2 regions of the Gordonia sp. NPDC003376 genome follow, and region 2 is predicted to be linked to the other one. Evidence: riboswitches for the same ligand, from Rfam matches in the RefSeq annotation. Region 2 holds a riboswitch; the other holds the start of a gene.
The links. A riboswitch is a leader RNA that binds a small molecule or an ion and turns the genes downstream of it on or off. The one in region 2 is predicted to bind cyclic di-AMP.
Positions count from the first base shown of each region.

Region 1: it holds a riboswitch for cyclic di-AMP, as region 2 does, so the genes downstream of both, ACWDUA_RS13690 (transglycosylase family protein) here and ACWDUA_RS05080 (C40 family peptidase) in region 2, are expected to answer to the same signal.

Region 1 is NZ_JBSFRM010000011.1:136,497-142,682, forward strand. Features, by position in the region: gene ACWDUA_RS13660 (DUF2771 family protein) at 1-161, shown strand, start outside; gene ACWDUA_RS13665 (cold-shock protein) at 195-620, opposite strand; gene ACWDUA_RS13670 (hypothetical protein) at 825-1,043, shown strand; gene ACWDUA_RS13675 (flavin reductase family protein) at 1,040-1,585, shown strand; gene moaA (GTP 3',8-cyclase MoaA) at 1,582-2,685, shown strand; gene ACWDUA_RS13685 (MoaD/ThiS family protein) at 2,691-2,939, shown strand; cyclic di-AMP (ydaO/yuaA leader) riboswitch at 3,203-3,368, shown strand; gene ACWDUA_RS13690 (transglycosylase family protein) at 3,379-4,017, shown strand; gene ACWDUA_RS13695 (molybdenum cofactor biosynthesis protein MoaE) at 4,132-4,581, opposite strand; gene ACWDUA_RS13700 (MogA/MoaB family molybdenum cofactor biosynthesis protein) at 4,578-5,060, opposite strand; gene moaC (cyclic pyranopterin monophosphate synthase MoaC) at 5,057-5,548, opposite strand; gene ACWDUA_RS13710 (hypothetical protein) at 5,552-5,755, opposite strand; gene ACWDUA_RS13715 (protein kinase domain-containing protein) at 5,887-6,186, shown strand, end outside.
Region 2 is NZ_JBSFRM010000003.1:235,995-242,180, reverse strand. Features, by position in the region: gene ACWDUA_RS05095 (Lrp/AsnC family transcriptional regulator) at 1-135, opposite strand, end outside; gene ACWDUA_RS05090 (DEDD exonuclease domain-containing protein) at 141-1,913, opposite strand; gene ACWDUA_RS05085 (hypothetical protein) at 2,088-2,351, opposite strand; cyclic di-AMP (ydaO/yuaA leader) riboswitch at 2,519-2,693, shown strand; gene ACWDUA_RS05080 (C40 family peptidase) at 2,711-3,298, shown strand; gene ACWDUA_RS05075 (NlpC/P60 family protein) at 3,451-4,530, shown strand; gene ACWDUA_RS05070 (peptidase MA family metallohydrolase) at 4,542-5,975, shown strand; gene ACWDUA_RS05065 (glycosyltransferase family 4 protein) at 5,975-6,186, shown strand, end outside.

The sequences.
Region 1 (6,186 bases), on a different contig from region 2:
CGTTCACGGTGAAGCTGGACTCGCAGCCCGACCGGGTGCTGATCGGCGTCACCGTGATCGTGCCGTCCGCGGTGGTCAACGCCGACGGCACGATCGACACCGCACGCGGCCAGCTGACCGTCCAGACCGCGCCGGAGGGGTTCGCCGTACCGGCGATGTGACCCGTTCCGACGGTGCGATCGGCGATCAGATGGTCAGTGATCGAGTTCGCGGGCGACCGCCCGGACCACCTCGGAGATCCGCTGCGCGGTCTTGCGATCCGGGTAGCGGCCCTGACGCAGGTCGGGCTGCACCTTGCTCTCGAGCAGGGTGATCAGGTCGGCGACCATGCCGTGCAGTTCGTCCGGGCTGTGCCGCTTGACGTCCTTGCGGGCGGCTTCCCGTGCCGCCTCGCGGGCATTCTTGGCGACGCTCGGCGCCGGCTCGAGCACGCTCACGCGCAGCGCCTGCGGCCCCCGGCGACCGGCGGCCATGTCGAACTCCACCCGCTGCCCCGGCTTGAGGGCCGCGACGCCCTCGGGAAGGGCCGACGCTCGGACGTACACGTCCTCGCCGCCCTCCTGAGCGAGAAAACCGAAGCCCTTGTCGGCGTCGTACCACTTCACCCTGCCCGTCGGCACTGCGCTCACCCTCACTGAAAGTCGATCGGTCACAACAGAAAAGGCGCCCGGTCGCACACAGAACGATGAGCAACAGGCGCCTGGTCGTGACCATCCTAACCAACCGCCGCCGACCGGGTCACGCCCATTACCGTCCGCCGCAGCACCGCCGCGGTCCGCGGGCGGTGTCTCGGTGTTCTACCGTGGATGACATGGAGTTCTACCGTGGGTGATGTGGAGAAGGGGCGATCATCGCGGCTGTTGCCGGTGGCGATCGTCGTGTTCGTGATCGGGCTGATCGCGCTCATCGCACTGTTCGTGACGCCGGCGGTCGCCGACGGCGAGACGGCACCGACCGCGGTCTACCTGCTGGCGCTGTGTGCGCCGCTCGGATTCCTGCTGGCCATCGCCGCCGCCCTGCGCACCGGACGCCGGGCACGGTGACCGCCCCGCCCGGCGAGTTCTCCGCGGTCACCGACCCCGGGGCGCTGAAGCAGGCCTTCGGCTGCTTCCCGTCGGGGGTCGTCGCGGTGTGCAGCCACGCGGGCGGACCCGGTGACCCGGAACCGATCGGGATGGCAGCCAGCTCGTTCACCTCGGTGTCGATGGACCCGCCGCTGGTCAGCGTGTGTGTCCAGAACAGCTCGACCACCTGGCCGCGGTTGCGGGCGTCGCGGACGCTGGGCGTCAGTGTGTTCTCCGCCGACCAGTCCGACCTGTGCCGGCAGATGGCCGGGCCTGCCGAGCACCGGTTCGACGGGATCGACCCGTTCGGCCCGGATATCGCCGCCGGGGCCGGCGTCGACGAGGAGGCACTGTTCGTGCCGCAGGCGACCGCACACCTGTTGTGCACCGTCGAGCAGGAGGTCCCGGCCGGCGATCACGTCCTGGTGCTGCTGCGGATCGAGGCGTTGCGCTCGGATCCGGACATCGAACCCCTGGTCTTTCACGCCAGCGGCTTCCGCTCCCTCGAGGCCCGACGATGACCACTGTCGACCTGGGCCTCCCCCTCCCCACGCGCACACCCGATCCGGGTGACCCCGACACCGCACCCGCGGGTCCGGACCACCGGCTCTGGGACACCCACGGCCGGATCGCGACCGATCTGCGTGTCTCGGTGACCGACCGCTGCAACCTCCGCTGCCGGTACTGCATGCCCGCCGAAGGCCTCGACTGGCTGCCCGGCGACGACCTGTTGACCACCACCGAGTTCATCCGCGTGCTCACCGTCGCGGTGCGTGACCTGGGGGTGCGTTCGATCCGCTTCACCGGCGGCGAACCACTGCTGCGTCGCGACCTCGAGGAGATCGTCGCCGCGGTGGCCGGCCTCGACGAACGTCCCGACATCGCCATGACCACCAATGGTCTCGGACTGACACGGCGCATCGGCGGACTCGTCGAGGCCGGGCTGGCGCGGGTGAACATCTCGCTCGACACCGTCGACGCCGCCCGGTTCGCCGAGATCACCCGCCGCGATCGGCTCGGTGACGTGCTCGACGGGCTGGCCGCCGCGCGGGTCGCCGGTCTGCACCCGGTGAAGGTCAATGCGGTCCTACCGGATCGGACGGATCTGACCCGACTACCCGATCTGCTCCGGTTCTGCCTGGACCACGGCTATCAGCTGCGGGTGATCGAGCAGATGCCGCTCGACGCAGGCCGCGACTGGGACCGCGCGTCGATGGTGACCGCCGACGAGATCCTGACGACGTTGCAGAGCGCCTTCGACCTACGGCCGGATCCCACACCGCGCGGGGCGGCACCGGCACAGACGTGGCTGGTCGACGGGTACACCGACCCCCGCGGTGAGTCGGCCCGGGTCGGTGTCATCGCCTCGGTCACCCGACCGTTCTGCGGGGACTGTGACCGCACTCGCCTGACCGCCGACGGCGCCTTGCGAAACTGCCTGTTCGCGACGTCGGAGACGTCGCTGCTGCCTGCGCTGCGCAGCGGGCCGCTGTCGGCGGACACCGACGCGGCCATCGCCCGGCTCTGGCGCGGCAACGCCTGGGCGAAGGGTCCCGGTCACGGGGTCAACAGTGCCGGTTTCCACCAGCCCGACCGGCCGATGTCGGCGATCGGCGGCTGAGGCGGATGCAGGTGACCGTCCGATTCTTCGCTGCCGCGCGTGCGGCGGCCGGTGTCGACGAGGCCGTCGTCGACGTCGCCGACTCGATCACCCTCGGTGAGTTGGAACACACTCTGGCCGACGGCAATCCGGCACTCGCGCGGGTTCTCGAGCGGTGCTCCTACCTCCGCGACGAGACCGCACTGTGCGACCGCACCCGCCGCCTGGCACCCGTCCGGGTCCTCGACGTCCTCCCGCCGTTCGCCGGTGGCTGACCCGCAACCGAGCTGTGACCTTTCTCACATAACGGCACGATAACGGGATGGACACGAGACGACCATCATGCCCGTGAACTGCGGTGACACCGACATGGGGCCGAAAGTCCCGGTGGGAGACACGAAAAGCGTTGTGCGATGGGGTGTGAATCCTCCACCCGAACGACGTAGGGTTCGTGACGACCTACTTCGGAAGGTCACAGCCAGACCAACACATCCATAACGTTCCACCGGACGCGCCGAGCCTCGTTCCACCGGTGGGATGACGAGAAACATCTGGGAACGAGGACGGGGGACCCACCTTCCCACCCGGGAACCGGACGTCGACCGACGTCCTTGGGGTTAAGTCCCCGGCCACACCGGCCGGAGCGACCGAGCACCTCTCGCTCGAACCCGACAGCTGACTTCGCAGGCGCGTGGAGAGAGGGAACGAACACATATGTCCGGACGTCACCGCAAGCCGACGACCTCCACGACCACCAAGACCTTCGCCAAGGTCGCGCTGACCGGCGCCGTCCTCGGCGGTGGCGCCGCCCTGCTGGGCACGGGCTCCGCCCAGGCCGCCACCGACTCCGAGTGGAACCAGGTCGCCCAGTGTGAGTCGGGCGGCAACTGGGCCATCAACACCGGCAACGGCTACCAGGGCGGCCTGCAGTTCAGCCCGAGCACCTGGGCCGCACACGGTGGCGGCGAGTTCGCCCCGAGCGCCAACCAGGCCACGCGTGAGCAGCAGATCGTCGTCGCCGAGCGCGTCCTGGCCTCGCAGGGCAAGGGTGCCTGGCCGAGCTGCGGTGGCCCGCTCTCGGGTGCCACCCCGCGCACCGCCCCCGCCGACACCACCCCGCTGCGCAAGGCCGCCCCGACCCCGGCGCCCGCCGCCCCGCAGCAGCCTGCCACCAATCTCGAGCAGACCCCGGATGCCACCAGCACCCAGGAAGCGCTCGATCAGCTCGACGAGGCCGGCGTCAGCCCGGAGGTCAAGGGCCTGCTCAACGCCGCCAAGAACAGCGGCTACCAGCTCACCCCGGACCAGCTGCGCCTGTTCAACGACAACAAGGGCCTGATCCCGCTCCCCTGAGCGCCCCAGACGAAGGGCCCCGCACGATGCATCACGCCGTGCGGGGCCCTTTTCCACTTCCGGAGTCGGTGCCGACAAACGGTCACGTCAGGCGGAGCCGACCCATTCATCACGTCAGGCGGAGCCGACCCATTCATCCCTGCCGTCGTCGAAGAACTGGTGTTTCCACACCGGTAGTCGTGCCTTGACCTCGTCCACCATCCGCGCGCAGGTCTCGAACGCCGGACCGCGGTGATCGGCGGCCACCGCGACGACGAAGGCGATGTCCCCGATCCGTAGATCGCCGACTCGGTGCGACACGGCCACCGCGCGCACGCCCGGTGCCGATGCCGCGACCTCGGCGACCACCTCGGCGAGCACGGCCGGTGCGGTCGGGTGTGCGGAGTACGACAGCAGGGTGACGCCTCGGCCACCGTCATGATCGCGGACGGCGCCGACGAATCCGACGACGGCGCCCGCGGCCCCACCGGCGGCCCGGGTCACGAGATCCTCGTGCGCGGCGAGGGTGATGGGGTCGGCGGCCAGTGCCGTGTGGACGACCTGCGCGGGGCGCTCACCGTTCACGGGTGGTCGCCGCCACGGATCTGGTCGAGGGTGTGGTCGAGGACTGTGTCGAGCACCGTCAACCCGTCGCGGACGCCGCCGGTGGAACCGGGGAGGTTGACCACGAGGGTGGTGCCGACGACGCCAGCGGTACCGCGGGACAGGATCGAGGTGGGGACGCCGGGTAGTCCGGAGCGTCGGATCGCATCGGCCAGGCCGGGGATCTCGATGTCGAGCAGTGTTCGTGTCTGCTCGGGGGTGCGGTCGGTGGGTGAGAGTCCGGTGCCCCCGGAGGTCACGATCAGGTCGGCGCCCGCGTAGACGCCGGCACGGATCGCCGCACCGACGGGGTCACCGTCGGCCACCACGTCCACCTCGTCGACGGTGAAGTCGCGGGCGGTGAGCCAGTCGACGATGATCGGGCCGGACCGGTCCCTGTAGACCCCAGTGCTCGCCCTGGTCGACGCCACGATCACCCGCGCCGAACGTGAGGGGGTCACCGTTCCGGATCCTCGTCGCGAATCCAGTGACCCGATCGCCCACCGGATTTCTCCAGGAGCCGGACGCCGTCCATGCTGGCGCGACGGTCGACCGCCTTGACCATGTCGTGCAGGGTGAGCCCGGCCACCGACACCGCGGTGAGTGCCTCCATCTCGACCCCGGTCTGTCCGGCGGTGGTGACCGTCGCGGTCACGTCGATGCTGTCGGCGCCGACCTCGAAGTCGACGTCGACCGATGCGAGGGACAGCTGATGACACAAGGGGATGAGCGCATCGGTGCGCTTGGCGGCCATGATCCCGGCGATGCGGGCAGTGGCCAGGACATCCCCCTTGGGAAGGGATGCGGAGGTGAGGAGTTCGATCACCCGGGCGGTGGTCCGAAAGGTGCCGGAGGCGACCGCACGGCGCCGGGTGACCGACTTGTCACCGACATCGACCATCCGGGCCGCGCCCGAGTCGTCGATGTGCGACAGCGATTCGCCGGTCACGGCTCAGCTGTTGATATCCGTCTTGGGGTTGATGTAGGGCACCTTGTCCGCAGGCAGCGGGAACTCGACATCCCCGAACGGGGACAGCGCCCCGGCGACGTGGGTCGCGAACTCCGAGACGGCGTGGTCGGGCACGTTGCCCTCGCCGTCCCTCGGCCAACCGTTGTCGATGTAGTGATTCTTCGAATTGCTCTCAGCCACGCGCATATTGTGCCATGCCTCGCACCTGCTGAGCAGGGCGACCACCCACCCTCCGTTCGAATGATATGGCGACAACCGTGTCGTCGGTGGCGGTAGGGTCACAATCCAACGGTCCGACGAGCATCGAAGGGGAAGACGTGCCACTGAGTCCAGGTTCACAGATCGCCGGCTATCGCGTGGTCTCACTGCTGGGTTCGGGCGGAATGGGCGAGGTATATCTCGTCGAGAATCCTCAGCTACTCCGCCGCGAGGCCCTCAAGGTCATCTCGCTCGCCGGAGCGCAGGATCCCGACTTCCAGCGCCGATTCACCAACGAGGCCCGGACCACCGCATCGCTGGATCACCCGAGCATCATCTCGATCCATCAGTACGGGATCACCGACGGCACCCCCTGGTTCACGATGAACTACCTGGAGGGCTCCGATCTCACCCACGGT
Region 2 (6,186 bases):
CTTGACCTTGGCGATCAGATCGACGTCGCCGGCGCACGAGTACACCTCGGCCACGCCGGGGATGTCGGCGACGGCCTGCGCGGTCTCCGGGATCTGGTGGACGTCTGCGTGGATCAGGACGATGGCGGTGATCATGGATGTCAGCCTAGTCGGGCTCCGTCACGTGCCCGGCGTGCCGCGTCGGACCACGGGGCCCATGCCGCGGCCGATCCGGCGGGCACCGCGAACGGGTCGGTGGTCGCGACGATCCGCCCGCCCGGCTCGGTGACCCACCGATAGAGCAGTCCGGTCTCCTCTGCCGGTGCGCCGGCCAGTGGACCGTCGCCGGGGATCACCGTCTCCGCCGCGGCCCGGAGCGCGTCGACGACCGGCATCGGGGCCACCCCACGGCGGGCGGTACCGGCCGCCGCCAGCCGCCCGTGCCGGATCACCGCGAACTGCCACCCGCCGGCGTCGTCGGGGCGGGCCACCACGATCTCGGCGATCACGCAGAGCGCCGCGAGGCGCTGGCACCGGCCCAGTGCGTCGATACATGCGGCCAGGCGGTCGCGGTGGCGTGCGGCGGTCTCGAACATATGGGAGTCGGTGTAGCGGTCGAGCTGTCCGACGAGGGTGCCCACCAGGTCATTGCGTCGGCCGCACAGCAGATCGTGGGCGGCGGTGACGCGCGGCAGATACTCGGCGAGGGTCTGCGGGGTGGCCGAGGCCGCCGCACACCCACCGACCTCGTCGCCCCCGTCGTCGGGCGTTCGACACCAGTGATGGGTCGCCGACACCGGCAGCCGGTGCCGGCAGCTGCGCAGTCCGGCGGCGCGGGAGATCAGCTCGGCGATCTCGGCGGCCCGCGTGCGGTTGGCGATCGGCCCCACGGCGTCGGCGGTGGCGGTACGAGTGACCCGCAGCCGGGGGAATCGTTCGGCGGTCAGCTCGATCCACCATCCGCGGTGCGGCTGTCGGGAACGCCGGTTGTAGGCGGGGGTGTGGGCGGCGATCAGACGGAGCTCGCGGACCGCCGCCTCGAGGGGATGGGCACACTCGACGTGGTCGACGCGGACCGCCAACCGGACCATCTCACCCATGCGTCGTCGGGGGTCGCCGCCGGTGAAATACGAGAGAACGCGGCGTCGCAGATCGCTCGCGGTGCCCACGTAGAGCACCTCCTCCGACGGTCCGCGGAAGAGATAGACGCCGGGACGGTTCGGAAGATGTTGCGCCAGATGTCGTTTCGCGCGAAGGTGAGGATCGGTGCGGGGGAGGAAGGCGGTCAGGTCGCCGTATGTCCGCACTCCCTGGTTGCCGATCCGCTCGAGCAGGTGGTGCAACACCTCGACCGTGGCACGGGCGTCGTCGAGCGCGCGGTGGGTGGGCCGGGTGGACACGCCGAACAGGTCGGCCAGGGCGCCGAGCTTGACCGTGGGGGCCTCGTCCCGGGCGAGGACGCGCCGCGCCAGACGGACCGTGCACAGGCTGGTGGGGAACGGGAAGTCCTGATGCAGCCGCGTCGCGGTGTGCCGGAGGAAACCCATGTCGAAGCGGGCGTTGTGCGCCACGAGGATCGCACCGCGGGCGAACTCGACGAACGAGGGGAAGACCTCGGCGATCCGCGGGGCGTCGTAGACCATCGCCTCGGTGATCCCGGTGAGCGAGACGATCTGCGGGGGGATCGCGCAGCCCGGGTCGACCAGGGTGGCGAACTCGCCGAGGACCTCGCCGCCCCTGATCTTCACCGCACCGATCTCGGTGATGCGGTCGTTCGCCGGATTGCCACCGGTGGTCTCGAGGTCCACCACGACCATCGTGGTCTCGAACAGCGAGCGTTCGGCGAAGCCGTCGCCGGGCCCCGCGGCGCCCCCGGTGTCGGAATCGGACGCATCGAGATCGGCGAACGAGAGTTGATCGGCGTCTACCAGCACATCGCGAACAGTAGTTCGAGCCACCGACAGAGCCTCCTGGGGCGGGTGTGGCAGGAGTGGTGTTCGCCGATGTGTTCGGTTTTGTCGGTGGGTGTTCCTACTGTGGCGTGTGACGGCGGTCGACGAGGATCGTCGCCGTCCCGGGGTCCCGGGACGGTCCCGGTTGGCCGGTTTTCACCCGCCCGACACCGAAATGAGATGGAGATCACAGATGTACATCGAGTGCAGCAACTGTCCAGCTCGTCGGCACGCCTGCGACGGATGCATGATGAACGTCTTCTTCGGGCCTGTGAGCAGCGAAGACGGCGGTGTGTCGGGGGGTGCTGATGTGCGGTTCGACGAGTCGGTGGCCGACGCCGAGATCCGTTCGGCCATCGATTCATTCACTGCGGCTTCAATGGCGACCACGGCGGCTGCACGATCGGCAATGGGGACCATAGGCCCTGCTAGCGGGCCCGGAGTCGGGCCGCGTCTGCGGATTCTGCGCGCGGGGTGAATTCCGGCCCGGTGACGGCTTCGTGTCCTGCAGTGGACAGACCTGCATCCTTTTTCGTAACCTTTCCGAGACCTTCGCGGAGCGTCCTGCTTCACCAAGAAGTAGTCCACGAAGGTCACCGCTCAATCGCCCGCAAGGGCGAACCGGGGAACCACAGTTTTCGGAGCGATCCGAATTGGGGTGAATCGCGCCCTGGACACCGACGACGGTGCCCAGAGTCGCGTAGGGCCATTCTTCCGGCCCGAACCCGACAGCTAACTCGGTAGGCGGTAGAGGGAGAAACAAAAGGAGAAGTCTTTTCGTGGGCAAACACCGTCTGGAACAGCCGAATCGCGGTGGCAGCGTCGCCAAGAAGGCGATGATCGCGGGATCGCTGACCGTCGGCTCGCTCGCCGTCGCCGCGGGTCCGGCCCTTGCCGCCCCGGCGCCCAGCGCGACCATCGAGATCCCGAATCTCGGTAAGTTCACGCTGCCGGGTGTCGATCAGAAGCAGGTTCCGAACCAGTTCCGTCCGGGCAGCCTCCCGGGCCTGGTGACGCCGACCCTGACCGCCGGTGAGAAGGCCGTGAAGGCCGCCGAGAGCAAGATCGGTTCGCCCTACAGCTACGGTGCCGCAGGCCCCAATGCCTTCGACTGTTCGGGTCTCGTCTACTGGTCCTACCAGCAGGCCGGTAGGACCATCCCGCGTGACAGCTACGGACAGCTCGGTGGCGGCCGCGCGGTGGCCTATGCGGATGCGCGTCCCGGCGACGTCCTGATCTTCAACGGTGGCGGCCACGCCGGCATCTACATCGGCAACGGCCAGTTCATCCACGCGTCCACCTACGGTGTCCCGGTCAAGAAGGCCTCCGTCAACGAGTGGTCGCTCGTCGGAGTTCGGCGGTACTGATCCGCGATCGACGACGACGTGTGAACATGGATCGGGCGGATCGCGGCACTCGCGGTTCGCCCGAACCCGTACTCCGGGTGGATCGTTCGAGATCGACCGGAGACGACGTTCGAAACCTGGGGGATCCGGCGTATGACGACCGGCAAGGAAGTGTGGTGACGCCCGTGGAAGCGGGAAAAGCGACCGTGGGGAAGCGATCGGGACGGCTCGCGCTCGGCACGGCTCTGTGTGCACTGACGGTGGCCGTCGCACCGCCGTTGGGACTGGTTCACGCGCCCGAGGCGGCGGCTGCCCCCGTGCAGACCGCCGACCAGCTCCTCGCGCGCTACCAGAAACTCGGCCAGCAGGCCGAGCAGTCGGCCGAGGCGATGCACAACGCGCAGATCGACTACGACAAGCAGCGCCGCATCGTCAACGACTCCAAGCGGGCGTCGGCCGACGCCCAGGCGTCGTTGACCGCCTCCGAGAAGTCGCTGGCAACCCTGCAGCAGCGATTCGACGCCGTGGTCCGTGCGAGCTACATGGGCCGACGCACGAACGACATGTACGCGGTGCTGACCAGTGACTCACCGCAGACCCTGCTCGACCAGATGTCGGGCCTGGAACTCGTCGCCCGTCGGTCGGCGGCGGACCTGGACGCGCTCAAGAAGGTCCGCGCACAGACCGTCACCAAACGCACCGTCGCCGATGAGGCCGCCGCCCGCGCCACGCAGGCCGTCTCCGATGCCGAACGCGTTCGCGGTGATCTGCAGAAGCAGCGCGCCGAGTTGCAGTTGCAGGCCGCACAGATCCGAGTGATCTATTCGTCGATGACCGGCAAACAGCTTGCCGCACTGGCCGGACCGAAGTTCGACTTCGATCCCCGCGCCGTGCCCAAGGGCACCTCCGCGGCCCTCGTCGCGGTACAGGCCGCGCTCACCCGGATCGGCGATCCCTATGTGTGGGGAGCCACCGGTCCGGATTCGTTCGACTGCTCCGGCCTGATGGTGTGGGCGTTCCAGCAGGCGGGTAAGACCCTGCCCCGCTCGAGCGAGGCACAGAACGCCTCCGGGACCCCGGTGGACCGCAACAACCTGCAGCCCGGAGACCTGATCATCTACTACCCGGATGCCCATCACGTCGGCATGTACGTCGGTGACGGCTACGTGATCCACGCATCCACCTTCGGCGTCCCGGTCAAGGTCGTGCCGCTCGACGACGCCGGACCCTTCAGCGCCGCACGGCGTTACTGAAACGTCCCGCGTTGCGCGTCGAGCGAACCCATGCGGCGGCGGCCGTCGCCACCCTCGCCGTGGCGCTGACCGTCGGGCTGACGGCGTGTGGTGGCACCGCGGGTTCTGGTGGGTCCCAATCCGATTCGGCTCGTGTGGGCTCGGCCGCGTCCGGCTCGCCGGCGACCCCGACCACCTCGAATGTGTACCTCGAGCAGCGGACGCAGGGGGTCGGGGAGCTGCTGGACCGGTTCTCCGGAGCGCTCGTCAGCGGACGTGAGGACGCGCTCACCGCCCTGATCGACGAGGCCGCGAGTCCGGGGTTCCGTGGGTCGGTGCAGACCGCCTGGGCCAACCTGTCCTCGGCGGCCCCGGCACCCGATCGGTCGGCCCGCCTGCGAGTCCGCACCCTGCGGTACCAGCTCGCCCCCACCGAGGAGGCCGAGACGCTCGTGCCCGCGACGGTCCAGGAACGCCTCGACGCGCAGGGCAGCACCGACTCCTGGGTCGCCCCGGTCGAGTTGCACTTCGCCCTCGGTGGTGCACGGACACCCGGGATCGACGAGGACGAGGTGGTGGTCGCCACGCAGCTGGTCGTCGCCCGATATCCCGATGCCACCGGTACCGGCGATTCCTGGCGACTGGTCGGTGACGCCTCCCTCGTCGGTGGACCGGTTCCGCCGCAGCAGATCTGGTCGGTGCCCGGCCTCGCCGTGCAGGATGTGCCGACATCTGGTGGAACCTCGGTGATCGCGTCCTACCCGGACACCGAGGCCCTCGATCGTCGGGTCGCGGGATTGTTGCCCGGCGCGATCGACGCGGTGAGCGCCTTCTGGGGGACCGACTGGGCACGCCGGGCCGTCGTCGTGACCACCGCCACCGACGATCAGTTCGGCACCCTCGCCGGGTCGGGGCACGGTGTCGACGGCGCGGCCGCGGCCACTGTCTACTCCCGCATCGACGTCGCCGAGCAGGTCGCCACCGGACAGCGTGTGATCCTCACCCCACAGGCCGCCGACCTGGCCGCACCCACCCTCGGGGTGGTGCTCCGGCACGAGCTCACCCATGTGGCCACCCGGTCGGTGACCGACACGGGCGCACCGATGTGGCTCACCGAGGGCGTCCCGGAGTACGTCGGGCGCAAGGGAACCTACACCCGACCCATCGATGCGGCGCCGGATCTGGCGGCGGCGGTCCGCGACGGGCACACCCCGACGGCGTTGCCGGCCGACGACGAGTTCGCGGTGGACGCGGAGAGCTCGCGACTGGCCTACCAGTCGGCATGGTCGGTTGCCGCATTCGTCGCCGACCGGTTCGGCGAGGCGCGGCTGAAGGCCCTCTACACCGGTGTCGCCGCCACCGGCGACACCGCCCGGCAGGATGTCGCGATCCGTGCGGCGCTCGGGATCGATCGAACCCAATTGGTGGCCCGCTGGCGGGCCTGGCTGGAAGCAGAGATGCGCTGATGTCGCGAACCCTGTTGGTGACCAACGACTTTCCGCCGCGTCCCGGCGGCATCCAGTCGTACCTGCAGAATCTGGTGGAGCTGCTCGACCCTGCCGACATCGTCGTCTACGCCCCGCGATGGCGCGGGGATTCGCACACCGAATTCGATGCGCGAGTGCCCTATCGGGTGCACCGGCACCCCACCACCCTGATGCTGCCCACCCCGGCCGT